Linked DNA regions of Flocculibacter collagenilyticus. The protein of the gene in region 1 interacts with the protein of each later gene in a pairwise test. Links are inferred from orthologs where the notes say so. Each region holds a gene or a part of one and is shown in the gene's direction. Other genes may lie near its edges.

Region 1 (7,784 bases):
CGGTCCTATTCCAGAAATTTTATTTACGGATATTAGCAATTTAAAACAACACTATAGTTTTGTTTTAGCAGGCAAAAAACGTATTGCTGGAAGAGAAGCGCAATTAATCCGAATTATTGCTAACGATAAACATCTATATAACTTTAAATTGTGGTTAGACGTACGTTCAGGCATGTTACTCAAAGCCGCTTATGTGAATGATAGTGGTGAAGAATTAGAGCAAATTCAGCTTACCCATATTACAGTAACTGAGCAACCACACCCTGAACTTATCAAGTTAAGTGCCGCAACTTTGCCTGAGGTGATCACTCCACCTGTTTCAGCTACAAGCCAACAGGCGTCAACATCGCTAGATGTTGATGTGGTGAAAAATAGCGAGATTAAGATTAACAATTGGCGTTTTGGTTGGCTACCTTCAGGGTTTAAAGTGATTAAGTCAGATAAGCACCAGCTTTCACTCACCCGGGAAGCATCAGATTATTATATGTTTAGCGATGGACTGATAGATTTTTCAGTGTTTATACAGCGCCCCTTGTCAGGATCGTCAAATTCAGTATTAACTAAAGGTGCAATCACGCTATATAATCATCGAAACCAAGTATATGATGTGTCTGTAGTTGGTCGTATTCCTGCCAAAACTGCTCAGTTGATTGCCCAGTCAGTTTCACACAAATAAACGATACTCATTTAACTGGAAAATTATGATTGAAGAGCAAGGTGTTATTGTTGCTGTAGAGCCTTTAGCCGATAAAGGTTCTGACGCGAACTATATTTTTTGGGTTGAAACCCAAATTAAAACGACTTGCAGCGCCTGCCATGTAGAAGAAAATTGTGGTACTAGCACGGTGGCTAAAGCGTTTAGTAAGCGAAAAAATGTGGTAAGTGTAGCTTCTGTCAAACAGGCTAACGTTGGTCAACAAGTGAAAATAGGTATTCCTGAAAATACGATCGTTACTGGCTCGTTAATGGTCTATATGTTGCCGTTAGTATTAGCTATTTTAGCAGCGGTTGTAGTTGATTTTACTGCTCAGCGTTTGCTTATTGATGCTGAATGGCTAACCATTTTAGGGTTATTCGCTGGAGGGACAATGGGGTTTGCGTTTGCTCGCTGGTGGATAAAAAACGGTACAAATGCGAGTGACTATCAAGTCACGTTGTTGCAAATCTTACCTGAACATATTCCTATTAAAGAAGTGTGATAGAAACACTGATATTAAGCGCCCACACACTCTATCTTTCCCCAGCAAAACGGGAACAATGTTAAGTTAATTTCAATTGATTGCGGATTCAGTTTGGTATTGATCGCAAAGTCTAGTAAAATTGCGCGATTAAATGCCCTTTACACGTTTAGCTTATCGCTTGTACGTTTAAAGCAACTTTCGTTTAGAACAGTAGTTAAGAATCATTTCCTATGAAAAACATACGCAACTTTTCAATAATTGCACACATTGATCACGGTAAATCCACCTTATCTGATCGTCTTATCCAAGAATGCGGTGGCCTTTCAGAGCGAGAAATGCAATCTCAGGTGCTTGATTCTATGGATATTGAGCGTGAGCGTGGGATCACCATTAAATCGCAAAGTGTAACCCTAAATTATACCGCTCAAGACGGCGAAACCTATCAGCTCAACTTTATCGATACGCCGGGACACGTAGACTTTACTTATGAAGTATCGCGCTCACTGTCCGCGTGTGAAGGTGCATTACTAGTAGTAGATGCAGGGCAAGGTGTTGAAGCGCAAACCGTAGCGAATTGTTACACCGCCATTGAAATGGACATGGAAGTAATTCCTATCCTAAATAAAATAGACTTACCACAGGCTGATCCTGATCGTGTATCTGAAGAAATTGAAGATATTGTTGGGATTGATGCAACCGATGCGGTGCAATGTAGCGCTAAAACAGGTATCGGTATCCATGACGTACTAGAAACAATCGTTAAACAAGTACCGCCACCGGTTGGTGAACCCGAACAGCCACTGCAAGCGTTAATCATCGATTCATGGTTTGACCCATACCAAGGGGTTGTATCATTAGTTCGTATTAAACATGGCCAGCTTAAAGTGGGCGAAAAAATTAAGGTGATGTCGACTGGGCAATCACACTTAGTTGATAAAGTAGGTATTTTTACACCAAAACAAACTGACACTGGCATATTAAGTACGGGCGAAGTAGGTTTTGTTATTGCGGGCATTAAAGAAATTAAAGGGGCACCAGTAGGTGACACTTTAACATTACAGCGCGCACCCGCTGAAGCACCACTACCAGGCTTCCAACGTATTAAGCCACAAGTTTATGCTGGTTTATTCCCTGTTAGCTCTGACGATTATGAAAACTTCCGTGACGCCTTAGCAAAACTAAGTCTGAACGATGCGTCATTGTTTTATGAGCCAGAAAGCTCAACAGCTCTAGGTCTTGGTTTCCGCTGTGGCTTCTTGGGTATGCTTCACATGGAGATCATCCAAGAGCGTTTAGAGCGTGAATATGATCTAGACTTAATCACCACTGCACCAACGGTAAATTATCAAATAGCATTAACCAGTGGTGAAGAGGTTACGATTGATAACCCATCAGATTTACCACCGCTTAATAATATTGAGCAAATTCGTGAGCCAATTGTTGAAGCACATATCCTTGTGCCACAAGAATACCTAGGTAACGTTATTACTTTATGTGTTGAAAAACGCGGCGTGCAAACGAATATGTCATATCACGGTAATCAGGTTGCATTGACGTACGAGTTGCCGATGGTAGAAGTGGTAATGGATTTCTTCGACCGACTGAAGTCAACCAGCCGTGGCTTTGCATCATTAGACTATAACTTTAAGCGTTATGATGCGGCAGACATGGTACGTGTTGATATTCTAATTAATGGCGACCGAGTAGATGCACTAGCCATGATTGTGCACCGTGACTTTTCACAAGGGCGTGGTCGTGAGTTAGCAGATAAGCTACGCGAGTTAATTCCTCGTCAAATGTTTGATATCGCCATTCAAGCGGTTATTGGTAACCATGTTATTGCTCGTACCACGGTAAAACAGTTACGTAAAAACGTAATTGCAAAATGTTATGGCGGTGACGTGAGTCGTAAGAAAAAGCTCCTTCAGAAACAGAAGGAAGGTAAAAAGCGTATGAAACAGATTGGTAACGTAGAGCTACCGCAAGATGCGTTTTTAGCGATTCTTAAAATCGGAAAATAAAGGCTCAACAATAAGAGCTAACTATAAGGGTTTCATTAGATATGGCGGTTTATTTCTCAATTTTTTTAGTCTTATTAACGCTAGGAAGCGGACTAATATGGTTAATTGATGCCACAGTATTTGCACCAAAACGCAAAGAAAAAGTGCTTCAGGCGCAAACAACAGCAGGTATTCAGTTTGATGCTGATACGGCTGAAAAAGTAGCGCCAAAACCTTGGTTGGCAGATACCGCTCAATCTATATTCCCTTGGATCCTCGGCATTACCATTTTACGTTCATTTTTATATGAACCATTCCAAATACCATCAGGTTCTATGATGCCAACGTTATTGGTTGGCGACTTTATCTTGGTGGAAAAATATAGCTACGGTGTTAAAGACCCTGTTTGGCGTACCAAGCTGGTTGATACAGGCTCACCAGAACGTGGTGATATCGCTGTTTTTAAATATCCCTTAGAGCCTAGGATTGATTACATTAAGCGTATTATTGGTTTGCCGGGTGATCGTATTGTGTATCGCAATAAGAATCTGTATATCAAGCCTGCCTGTGAAAATGACAAAAAACATTGTGATAAATATCACAAAATTGACATGAATAAACTCAATGAAGGTGAGTTTAAACTGGATAATGTGCCTTTAATTGAACTGGAAGAAGATTTATTGGGTTTAAAGCACAACGTATTAATTAACCCTGTTTACCCTGAATTTAAAAGCCGTTACTTCAAACAAAGTGGTACCCGTGAAGATGAATGGGTAGTACCAGAAGGGCATTATTTTGCCATGGGTGACAATCGCGATAACAGTATGGACAGCCGCTACTGGGGCTTTGTATCTGATGAGTTATTAGTAGGCAAAGCTGTATTTATTTGGAACAGCTTCGAGTTTGATAGTAGTGGCGAAAGCGCTTTGCCGAGCTTTATCCCTGTGGGTTATCGCGCTGAGCGTTTAGGCCCGATTAAATAGCATATATTTTAATGAAATGGCGGTTTTATCAGGGATGCGTTTTTCCGCCACATAGTAGAGTTAACTGAATGAATAAGGCCGTTAAGCCACTGTTTAAAAAAATTGGGTATGAATTTAAAGATGTTAGTTTATTAGAACTAGCTATGACCCATAGAAGCTGTAAAGGCGAGCATAATGAGCGTTTAGAGTATCTAGGCGATTCAATCTTGAGTTTTGCCATTGCTCATGAACTTTACAAGCGTTTTCCAAAACACGATGAAGGCGACTTAAGCCGCATGCGCGCTACTTTAGTGCGTGGAACCACACTATCAGAAATTGCATTGTCATTTGGCTTAGGCGAATATTTACGCTTAGGCCCCGGCGAGTTGAAAAGCGGTGGATTCCGCAGAGCGTCAATTTTAGCCGATGCAGTAGAAGCGATAATTGGTGCTGTATTTTTGGATTCGGACATTGAAACTTGTAAGAACTTAGTGCTCAGCTGGTATGGCCAAAGGCTTGACACCATCCAGCCGGGTTCCAGCCAAAAAGATCATAAAACTCAACTACAAGAATATCTTCAAGGGCGTAAGCTTCCTTTACCCGTCTATACTGTGATTAAAACCACAGGACAAGCGCATAACCAAGAATTTACTGTTGAATGTGAAATTGATGGGATGCGACCTATTTCTGCCAAAGGAACCAGCAGAAAAAAAGCTGAACAAGCTGCCGCTGAAAGCGCCATGGAGAAATTAAAGAAATGACAAAGCAAAATAGCCCACTAGAAGAGATGATAGCTCAGAACCTTACCCAAGGGGATGATAGCGATAGTAATGCGCCGGATGTAACTTATTGTGGTATGGTTGCAATTGTAGGTCGTCCAAATGTAGGTAAGTCGACCTTATTAAATAAGATACTGGGACAAAAAGTTAGCATTACCTCACGTAAGCCGCAAACTACGCGTCACCGCATCATGGGTATTCACACAGAAGCGCCTTATCAAACAGTCTACGTTGATACTCCAGGCTTACACCAAGAAGAAAAGCGAGCCATCAACCGTTTAATGAACCGTGCTGCGGCAAGCTCGATTGGCGATGTTGAGCTGAGCATTTTTGTGGTGGAAGGCACGAAGTGGACCCCTGATGATGAAATGGTATTAAACAAACTTATTCAGGCGCGCCGTCCAATTGTGTTAGCAATTAATAAAATTGATAACGTAAAAGAAAAAGACGACGTGATGCCACATCTACAGTGGTTATCAGAAAAGCACGACTTTAAAGACATCGTGCCCATTTCTGCTGAAAAGGGAAACAATGTCGACAAAATCGTAGACATCGTTAAAGCGAACCTGCCTGAATCAGAGTACTATTTTCCGGAAGATTATATAACAGACCGTTCTATGCGCTTTATGGCGTCTGAGATTGTGCGTGAAAAATTAATGCGTTTTATGGGGGAAGAATTACCTTACTCTGTAACGGTTGAAATAGAGCGTTTCAAATGGGATGAGCGCGGTGTATGTAATATTAACGCCTTGATTTTAGTTGAACGAGAAAGCCAAAAACGCATGGTTATTGGTAACAAAGGCGAAAAGCTAAAAGTGATTGGCAGTGAAGCCCGTAAAGATCTTGAAGAAATGCTTGATAACAAAGTGTATTTAGAGCTTTGGGTGAAAGTGAAAAGTGGTTGGGCAGATGACGACCGTGCACTTCGCTCGTTAGGTTATGGTGAAGACTAAATACAATATTTTACTCGCTATCGTTATTGGCTTAGTTAGGAGTAATCGATAATTGAATAGTGCACGACGGGAAGAACAGTCAAGCCTTGAGCCTGCTTTTGTTCTTCATCGTAGACCCTTTAGTGATAGTCGTGCATTAGTTGATATTATTACTAATCGAGTAGGGCGAGTTACTGTAATTGCTCGTGTAGGAAATAAAAAGTCTACGTTTTCCGCCTTATTACAACCCTTCAGACCGATTCTGGTTCAATATCAAGGTAATGCTGAATTAAAGCTATTAACACGCTGTGAGGAGCTTGCTTTACCCGTTGCATTAAAAGGCAACGCATTATTTAGTGGCTTTTACCTAAATGAGCTCACTCAACGGTTGTGGCCGCAAAATTTAGAATCTACCGAGTTATTTTCTGTATATAAAACCATCCTAAACAACTTAGTAACGACCGACGTAATTGAGCCTCACCTGCGTATTTTTGAAATTAAATTGCTCAATTATCTCGGATACTCTATCGATTTTGATTGTTGTTTTGATAGTGAACAAGCGATCAAAGCTGATGAATATTACAGTTATGTTCCGCAATACGGCTTTAGTTTACGAGAAACGGATAACCAACTCGCTCGTTTTCATGGTGCTAGCTTAATTAAAATAGATGCTTTTCAATTTGATTCGTCAACAGTGTTAAGTGATGCCAAACGATTAATGCGACAAGCACTTTCGCCATATCTAGGCGCAAAGCCGTTAAAGAGCCGAGATTTATTTTTAAAATAAGTACTAAGGAAATGCCATGCCAATAATGGGAATAGGCACAGATATTATTGAGATTCAGCGGGTGGAAACACAGCTTGAGCGTGGTAGTCGTTTAGCAAAAAGAGTACTGACTGAGCGTGAACTTGTGGATTTTGAGGCGCATAACCAGCCTGCCCGATTTCTAGCTAAGCGATTTGCAGCAAAAGAAGCGGCCGCAAAAGCCATGGGAACAGGAATAGGCCGAGGGATCTCGTTTCAGCATTTTGAAATTAGCCATGATGAGTCGGGCAGGCCACTGCTTGTGTTATCTGGTAATGCTGAACAACGCGCTAAAGAATGTGGAATAACCGCGACTCATATCTCAATTAGCGATGAACAGCATTACGCCACCGCAGTGGTCATACTCGAGTCGTAGCTTTGCAGGTGCAGGAGCTTCTTGATTGTAAGTAATCTAGAAGCGGGTTAACTGTTTTGCTTACTATTTTTAGTGTAGGTTTATCAATTTTTGCCGGTTTACTTGCAGAGCTAAACTATAAAACACTGCAAGTATAAACAAGGGTTACTCACAAATAGCTACGTAGCGCTCAATGACCTGTTGCCATCCAAACTGTAATGCCTCAACGATGACGGCATGACCAATCGATACTTCACTAACACTAGGCACATGGCTTAGGAATACGGCTAAGTTATCAAGGTTTAAGTCATGGCCTGCATTGACAGCGATGCCTGTGTCTAGAGCCGCTTGCGAAGCAGCAGCATATTGCGTCAACATGGCATGTTGTTTATCTGTGCCGAAAGCCTGAGCATAACCTTCTGTATACAGTTCAACTCTATCTGTTCCTGTTAGGTGTGCGAGCGCGCATTGCTGTGCGTCAGGATCAATAAATATACTGGTGCGGATATTTGCCGCCTTTAGTTTTGCAATAACGGGCAGCAGAAGTTCCACTTGGCTATGCATATCCCAACCATGATCAGACGTTAACTGATCGGGTGCGTCTGGTACTAAAGTGCATTGATGAGCGCCTGAGTTTATAACTAAATCAATAAAATCGTCTGTTGGGTAACCTTCAAGGTTAAGCTCAGCATCAGGATACTTCTCTAATAACTTAGCTAAATTGTAACAGTCTTGAGGTCGAGCATGGCGTTGATCAGGCCTAGGATGCA
Region 2 (7,566 bases), 630 kb from region 1 along the record:
TAAAATTGCTTAATAAGACATTGGGTAGTGTGTTTCAAGTAAATTTTCAAACAACATGACAAGGAAGTTTGCTCGCAATTTCACTTCCTAATGGTATCGGCGAGTGATCTTTGTCATAATGCGCGTTTTTACGAAATACACCACTCGAGATCCTTATCATGAGTAATGAACAACTTGAATTAATTAAAGCCAGTATTAAAGCCGTAGCTGACTATCCAAAGCCAGGTATCATGTTTAGAGACGTGACAAGTCTAATGCAAGATCCTGAAGCTTTCTCGTTAGTGATCAATCATTTTAAAGAAAAATATCAGGACCAAGGGTTTACTAAAATCATTGGAACTGAGGCGCGTGGCTTTATTTTCGGTGCACCGTTAGCATACGCAATGGGCGTTTCATTTGTGCCTGTTCGCAAGCCAGGTAAATTACCAAGAGAAACAATTGCAGAAAGCTATGCACTTGAATACGGTACAGATACACTAGAAATTCACACTGATGCACTTGAAGCAGGTGATAAAGTACTTTTAGTTGATGACCTATTAGCAACGGGTGGCACAATTGAAGCTACCGCTAAATTAGCAGAGCGACTGGGTGCAAAAGCTGAACATGCTGCATTTGTTGTATCGTTGCCAGATTTAGGTGGCGAGGCAAGACTTAAAAACTTAAATATAGATGTTCATGCGATAGTTGAGTACGAAGGCGACTAACGATGAGCTATCAGGTTTTAGCAAGAAAGTGGCGTCCTGCAAATTTTTCTGAATTAGTTGGTCAAGACCATGTAAAAATGGCGTTGACCAATGCGCTAGAACAAGAAAGATTACATCATGCTTACTTGTTCACTGGGACCAGAGGTGTTGGTAAAACAACTATAGCCCGTATTCTTGCTAAAAGCCTGAACTGTGAAAAAGGCATTACTGCAACACCTTGCGGACAATGCAATGTATGCAGTGATGTAGAGCGAGGTCGCTTTGTTGATTTAATTGAAATTGACGCGGCCTCGCGCACCAAAGTAGAAGATACCAGAGAAATTTTAGATAACGTTCAATATGCACCTACGCAGGGTAGATATAAAGTTTACCTTATTGATGAAGTGCACATGTTGTCTAAACACAGTTTTAATGCGTTACTAAAAACGTTAGAAGAGCCCCCGCAACACGTTAAGTTTTTATTGGCCACAACCGATCCTCAAAAACTCCCAATCACTATTTTATCGCGCTGTTTGCAATTTAATTTAAAGTCATTAACGCGCTCGCAAATTGCAGCACAGCTTACCTTTATTCTTGAGCAAGAAAATATTACTGCACAAGCAAGTGCACTGCAGTTATTAGCAAAAGCTGCGAAAGGAAGCATGCGAGATGCGCTGTCGTTAACCGACCAAGCAATTGCGCAATCCAATGCATCGTTAACTGATGATCAAGTTCATCAAATGTTAGGTACATTAGACGTTTCATGGGCTGTAAAATTACTACAAGCTATTTTTGAACAGCAAGTCGCGCAATTGTTTCAATACAAAAGTGATATGGAACTATTGGCGCCAGATTACGAAAGTATTCTTGATGATATTTTGAATTTGTTGCACTTAATTGCTTTAACGCAAGTACTACCTAGTGCAGCTGAACTTGAAGAAGAATACGAGGCGTTTGTTAAGCATGCAGCTGATACGGTAACGGCGGAAGATATCCAACTTTATTATCAAATTGTGCTCAATGGTAAGCGCGACTTGCCTTTTAGTGCTGACAATAAAGCTGGCTTTGAAATGGTCATGCTGCGGATTTTGTCATTCAAGCCTGTTAGTGGTGCTAGGCAGCAAGCGCAAGCTGCAACGGTGCAAACTACTCATCAAGCTGGTGGCCAATCAACAAATTATTCTGAGAAGAGCGCTCCTGAAATATCAGTGCCGCCAGTTTCTGAAGCATCGGTTGCTGAAACATCGGCTGTTGAAGCATCGGTGACAGTACAGCACACTGCCAGTGATCAAGATGAAAGTAGTCAAAACTTAGCGCAGCAGCAAGCTGAAATTATGCAGCAAGCCGAGTCAATGAAGGGGCACTCACTAGATAACGATTTATTAGGTAGCGATTCATTAGGAAACGATTCATTAGAAAAAGACTCATTCAGCAGCAATCCAACAGACGCCAACCTGTTACCTGAACAAGAAGCCCATTCTGCGGTGTCTGCACAGCCTGCGCCATTGACGGCAAACACAATTGAACACAGTGATCCACTCGCCGCCATACTAGCAACTAGAACAAATTCTAATGAACGTGCGTTTACGCAGGCGGATAGTGAAAAAAAGTTAAGTAAGCCGCCTGAGGCAACAAACAATGCTGAAGCTGCACCGCAAGCGACTGTCACGAACTATCAGCAAACGGATGAATCACCCTATTCAACTTTAGAGCAAGCTCAACAGCAAAGCCCTGTGCAAACCGCAGAGGTTGCAAATGCATCATCCATTCAGCACTCTGTTGAACAGCCTTTTGGTCAGCCTTCACGGTCTGCAGGCATTGAGCAAATTGATAATGCAAACCTTACTGGAGTTAGTCCATCAGATGAAAATAACACTGCCGTAGAAAAAAGCGCAGATGAAAATAGTAGTGAACTGGAAGCGCAAACAACGCCCGTAGCACCGCCTGAAGCTCCTCAATTAATTGCTTTATCTGAGCAGGGGTACACCGACCAAGTAAGAATCGCCTCACAAGTCGATCAGTGGGCTAATTTAGTAGATAGAACTGGTGTGACTGGGCGGGTTCGCCAAATTGCACTGCACTCTGTTTGTGAGCAAATTGATGATACATTTAAGCTTACACTCGCCAATGAGCAAAGCCACTTAGTAACTGAAAATTCGTATAATCAACTATTAGCCGCACTACAAAATACATTGCAACAAAATGTCATACTGCAAATTGAAAATACGCAAGAATTACTAAAAACCCCCTATAATATTCAAATAGAGATTGATCAATATAGGTTACGTCGCGCCAAAGAAATTATTTTTTCTGATCCTGTTGTTCAGTTTATGCAACAAGAGTTTGACGCACAGGTAAATGAAGATAGCATTAGACCGCTAAATTAGGTCTTGTAATTTAGGTTAACTGCCCATATCTTGAGGCTATTAATCGATTTATTTAGCATTATTAAAGAGAGTAAGATTATGTTTAAAGGTGGCATGGGCAACATCATGAAACAAGCCCAAAAAATGCAAGAGCAAATGCAAAAAGCCCAAGAAGATATCGCAAAACTAGAAGTAGTTGGTGAAGCGGGCGCTGGCATGGTTAAAGTAACAATGTTGGGTAATCACAATGTTCGCCGTGTTGAATTAGATGAAAGTCTAATGGAAGACGATAAAGACATGATTGAAGATCTATTAGCCGCAGCAGTTAACGACGCTGTCCGCCGTGTAGAACAAACTAATAAAGAAAAAATGGCAGAAGTAACGGGTGGCATGAATTTACCACCGGGTATGAAAATGCCATTCTAAATGCCTTTTTGAGGTATTAACTCAAGCAATTATTGAAAGCCACCCTAAGCATAAAAGGGTGGCTTTCTTTTTGTTGTGTTCAAGTGATATAAATAGCAGAAAATATTTCAAATTTCAGTTGAGTAGGTAATAAGATGAAATTTAGCCCATTAGTTTCAGAGTTAGTAGAGTCACTAAAATGTTTGCCGGGTGTAGGGCCAAAATCTGCTCAACGTATTGCTTTCCATCTTCTTGAAAGAAATCGGTTGGGCGGAGAAAAGTTAGGAAGTGCATTATTATCTGCAATGGAAAACGTTGGTCATTGTGAAAAATGCCGAACCTTTTCAGAGGAAGCGATATGTAGTATTTGCCAAAATCAGCGTCGCTTAGATAATGCGACATTATGTGTAGTAGAGTCACCTGCTGATGTTGTTGCCATAGAGCAAACAGGCCAGTTTACGGGTCGTTACTTTGTGCTTATGGGCAGGTTATCTCCGTTAGATGGCATTGGCCCTAAAGAAGTAGGGCTAGACGAGTTAGAGCATCAACTTGCCAGTGATCATATTAAAGAAGTCATCTTAGCAACAAACCCAACCGTTGAAGGTGAGGCAACCGCTCATTATATTGCTGAAATATGCGCTAAATATGATATTCAAGCCACTCGTATTGCTCATGGTGTACCTGTAGGTGGTGAATTAGAATATGTAGACGGTACTACGCTGTCACATGCATTTACTGGTAGAGCCGTCATCAATTCCAACCGAAATTAACATTACTTAGTTACAGTTAACCGTATTAAGGGACTATATATGCCAAAAGGACAAGGTAAATCTCAATCAAGTTTAGCTAGTTCAGTATCAAGTTTGTTTGCAAGTGTGCTTACCACTTATTTGTTGTTTGGGCTTGAAATAAATACCACTTATTTTGTTGGTGAAACAGATCTAGTTCTGCTGGCTGTACGGGGATTAACTTTTTCCGTCAGTTTTTATATCTTCCATAAGTTTTTCCGTTGGCTTTACTCAGCGTCACCCGACAAGAATTAGCGTGCTAACAAAGAAGAAGTTATGTAAGGTAGAAAGCCAGTTATTGTACCGTCATTTAGATCTTAATAATTTATTATACTAATAGGGATGTTCATGAATAAATCTAATAACCTTAGTAGCTTACTTGATGAGGCCGGTCAGTTTCACCCTTTATATGGTAAAGGACTTGCCACCCATTTGCCGATGGTATTAATAGCGTTAAACCGTTTAAATGCTTCGGATGCTAAATTAGCACGCACTTTTTCAAGTAGTATTCATGGGCTTGATCGTATCGGTAGTTTAGAAAATATAACGCCTGTTAAAGATATCTCCAATTACTTAGGTAGTAGCAAACAATTTAAAAGCTATCTTAGGTATTTCAAAAACGAACTAGCGTTAAAAGGAATGAACGCCGTATTAACTCAGTCATTGCCAGTTTTAATTCGTGGTCTTTCAGCGTCAGCTTTTCACTCACTTATTCGTTTAGCTTATGCCGTAGAAGCAAGTAATGAAAGTGAAGCGGCGATAGCACTCGCCTATTGGTGTGCTGAATATCAGCCCTTCGCTTTAAATGAATCATTTACGACTGAAACCTTGGAAGAGATACTTTTAAGAGTTGCTCCAATAGGTGTAAACCATGCGTTTTCGCCGGGAATAATTGTAGACAGAATGAATGAAATTGGTGAGTTGTTGAACCAGCAAAACATTGTGATCCAGCCTGAGCGCATTGATCTTGCTACGGTAAGAACGTTTGCATTAAATACCTTTTGCGCCCAAGATGACTTCACTCTTTTGCACACGGTTACGGGGTGTCACGCATTGTCTATGCTTTTGCCATATTTAGACAATGAAGAATTGGCCATACGCGAGTTATGGAAAGGAATATTGGTTGCGTATTTAAGCACAGGGCTGAGTTATGATCTGCCTGAAATAAAACCGATGAAAGAGAAAGTGGACTTTCAGCCATTAATTAATAAAGCGATATTATCAGACGACTCTCATGTCATTAAGCTCACATACACATGCTTCTGCGAATTCAAAAAACATGAAAACCCAGTTTACTATAAAGTTGCCAAAAGAGCGGTTGAGGGTAGTTAACTAAAATCACCGTGATTCTAGATTAGTTGCCTCATGTTGGCTTTTTCAGGCTCTCGAGAAAAATTTAAAGTGAATGTTGAAAATATTAAGCAAGTGCACACATTGGGTGCGAGTTCAGAGCGCTTATAAAATTTCTCAGTAAGTAGTTTGCCCCCTTTATTGTGATGCAAGGGGGCGATTACATCTTAATAGTCAGTTAATTGCTTAGGTGTCACTGAGTAAGGCAAACTTAAATCACCAGATAAAATATCGTGAACGGTATTCACCCGTAGTACAGGGCCAACGCCTGATAAATCCACATTCATTCCCGCAGTAACACTGTCAAAGTTAAATGTCGTTATATTATTTACCCTTTGAGTAGGTACAATAATCCGTAATAAATTATCTTGTGCAAACGCATGAAAGTTAGGTGAGTCGATATACATGGGCATTGGCGACGTTGGGGGCAAGTTTGCGGTATTTGCAGAAGGAACTGATAAGCCCGCCTGAGATTCTTCATCAGATACAAGAGCAACCCAGTGAGTATGATAAACCTTACCGTCATCTCCGTAATTATTGTTATTATTCTCGTCCCAAAGCGGTGTGTCGTCAAAGTCAGGATGTGTTGTCACTGCCAAGGCAAGAGTAGCACCTGAAATATTCTTAAAACCAACTTGCTCTGGTGAAAGGGTGGTTGGAAATACATAGCCCAGTACAGATGCACCGTCGACTTGCCCATTCGATGTTACCGTTTTTGTGGCGGCATTACCCTGCGTATAAATAGAAAATATTAAGCTGTCGATTTCTGCTACATAATCTACTGATGCATCATTAAGCTTTAACGTACCTTCATCACCAGCTACGGTTATATCAGGCCAATTGCTCTGAGGCATAGTTTCAGTGCCTGTAACTTCTAGTATGCTTGAAAAGCTATCATATATTCTTTCAACTTTTAGTAATGGCGCCTCACCATTCGCATCCACTTCTAAATATGCCGTTAACGCATTTGCAGTAAAACTATTACGGCGATTTATTGCATTAGCGGGCACAATGACATGTAACTTTTCTGTTTTTTCTAAAATAGTAAAACCGGGGGAGTCTAGGTACATCGGCATCGGTGAGGTTGGTGTTAATACATCTGTATCTTTTGCCTGCACAACAGCTAGCTTTTCAGTAGCAAGTTCATTTTGCTCAAGTACGACCCAGTGAGAGTGATAGAGCACGCCGTCATCGTCGTAAGCTTGGTTATTGTTTTCGTCCCAAAGCGGTGTGTCGTCAAAGTCTGGGTGGCTAGTTATAGCTAGTGCGACAGTACCTTCAACATGTTGATAGCCAATATCTGCAGGTGAAAGGTTAGTCGTGAATACATAACCAAGTACGGGGGCTCCATTTACTTGACCCGCGGGAGTAGGAACTACCGATGCTACGTTATCCATCGCTTCAATGGTAAACAAAAAAGAGTCTAATACTGGCTCGTATTTTACTGCTGCTGAACGTATTTCAAATGACGGGCTGATATAGTTATCGCCTGGCAAGCTTACAGGAGGCTGCATAACATTATTATGGCCTGTAAATGAATTTGAAGGGCTGTTATTACAAGCGCCTAATAACGCAATTAAAACGCTGGCACTGACCGCACGTATTGTAGTAACAAACATTGTTTTCTCCTTAATATTGTTTTGAGTCGAAACCATATTAATCTTATTATTTTAGGGTTGTCAAGCTTGTTCTTAGTCGATACTATTTGTTTATGAATACGATCAAGTTATACAAATCCGTTGAGCGACTTAGTGAGTTGCTTAAAGTAGGAGCAAGAAAAGCAGGAGCTGAACATGGTTTGCAACCTGTTCAGTTAGAGATTTTGCATTATCTTTCTACATGTAATAAATACTCTGACACGCCGATGGCGGTGACTGAGTATTTGGGGCAAACGAAAGGAACGGTTTCACAATCTATAAAAACATTGGTTTTAAAAGGTTTAGTTGAGAAGATTGCAGATGAGAATGATAAACG

The links.
Region 2: the proteins of recO (region 1) and recR interact in binary tests that used the Escherichia coli proteins (3 or more experiments, as listed by UniProt). The link is inferred for Flocculibacter collagenilyticus from one-to-one orthologs.

What each region holds. Positions count from the first base shown.
Region 1 is NZ_CP059888.1:3,181,378-3,189,161, reverse strand. The notes cover bases 4,825-7,784. They hold recO (DNA repair protein RecO), read left to right. Parts: upstream 4,825-5,927; coding sequence 5,928-6,641; downstream 6,642-7,784. Other genes in these bases: HUU81_RS14120 (pyridoxine 5'-phosphate synthase), read right to left, coding at 7,180-7,784; acpS (holo-ACP synthase), read left to right, coding at 6,658-7,035; era (GTPase Era), read left to right, coding at 4,931-5,875; rnc (ribonuclease III), read left to right, coding at 4,825-4,904. Also shown: HUU81_RS14160 (MucB/RseB C-terminal domain-containing protein), read left to right, coding at 1-676; HUU81_RS14155 (SoxR reducing system RseC family protein), read left to right, coding at 702-1,199; lepA (translation elongation factor 4), read left to right, coding at 1,412-3,202; lepB (signal peptidase I), read left to right, coding at 3,244-4,164; more of rnc, read left to right, coding at 4,233-4,824. UniProt on the Escherichia coli protein: Involved in DNA repair and RecF pathway recombination.
Region 2 is NZ_CP059888.1:2,547,141-2,554,706, reverse strand. The notes cover bases 2,675-5,416. They hold recR (recombination mediator RecR), read left to right. Parts: upstream 2,675-3,609; coding sequence 3,610-4,224; downstream 4,225-5,416. Other genes in these bases: HUU81_RS11275 (questin oxidase family protein), read left to right, coding at 4,591-5,416; HUU81_RS11280 (hypothetical protein), read left to right, coding at 4,264-4,497; HUU81_RS11290 (YbaB/EbfC family nucleoid-associated protein), read left to right, coding at 3,149-3,475; dnaX (DNA polymerase III subunit gamma/tau), read left to right, coding at 2,675-3,070. In the rest of the region: HUU81_RS11305 (response regulator), read left to right, coding at 1-13; apt (adenine phosphoribosyltransferase), read left to right, coding at 159-704; more of dnaX, read left to right, coding at 707-2,674; more of HUU81_RS11275, read left to right, coding at 5,417-5,574; HUU81_RS11270 (hypothetical protein), read right to left, coding at 5,760-7,211; HUU81_RS11265 (MarR family winged helix-turn-helix transcriptional regulator), read left to right, coding at 7,304-7,566. UniProt on the Escherichia coli protein: May play a role in DNA repair. It seems to be involved in an RecBC-independent recombinational process of DNA repair. It may act with RecF and RecO.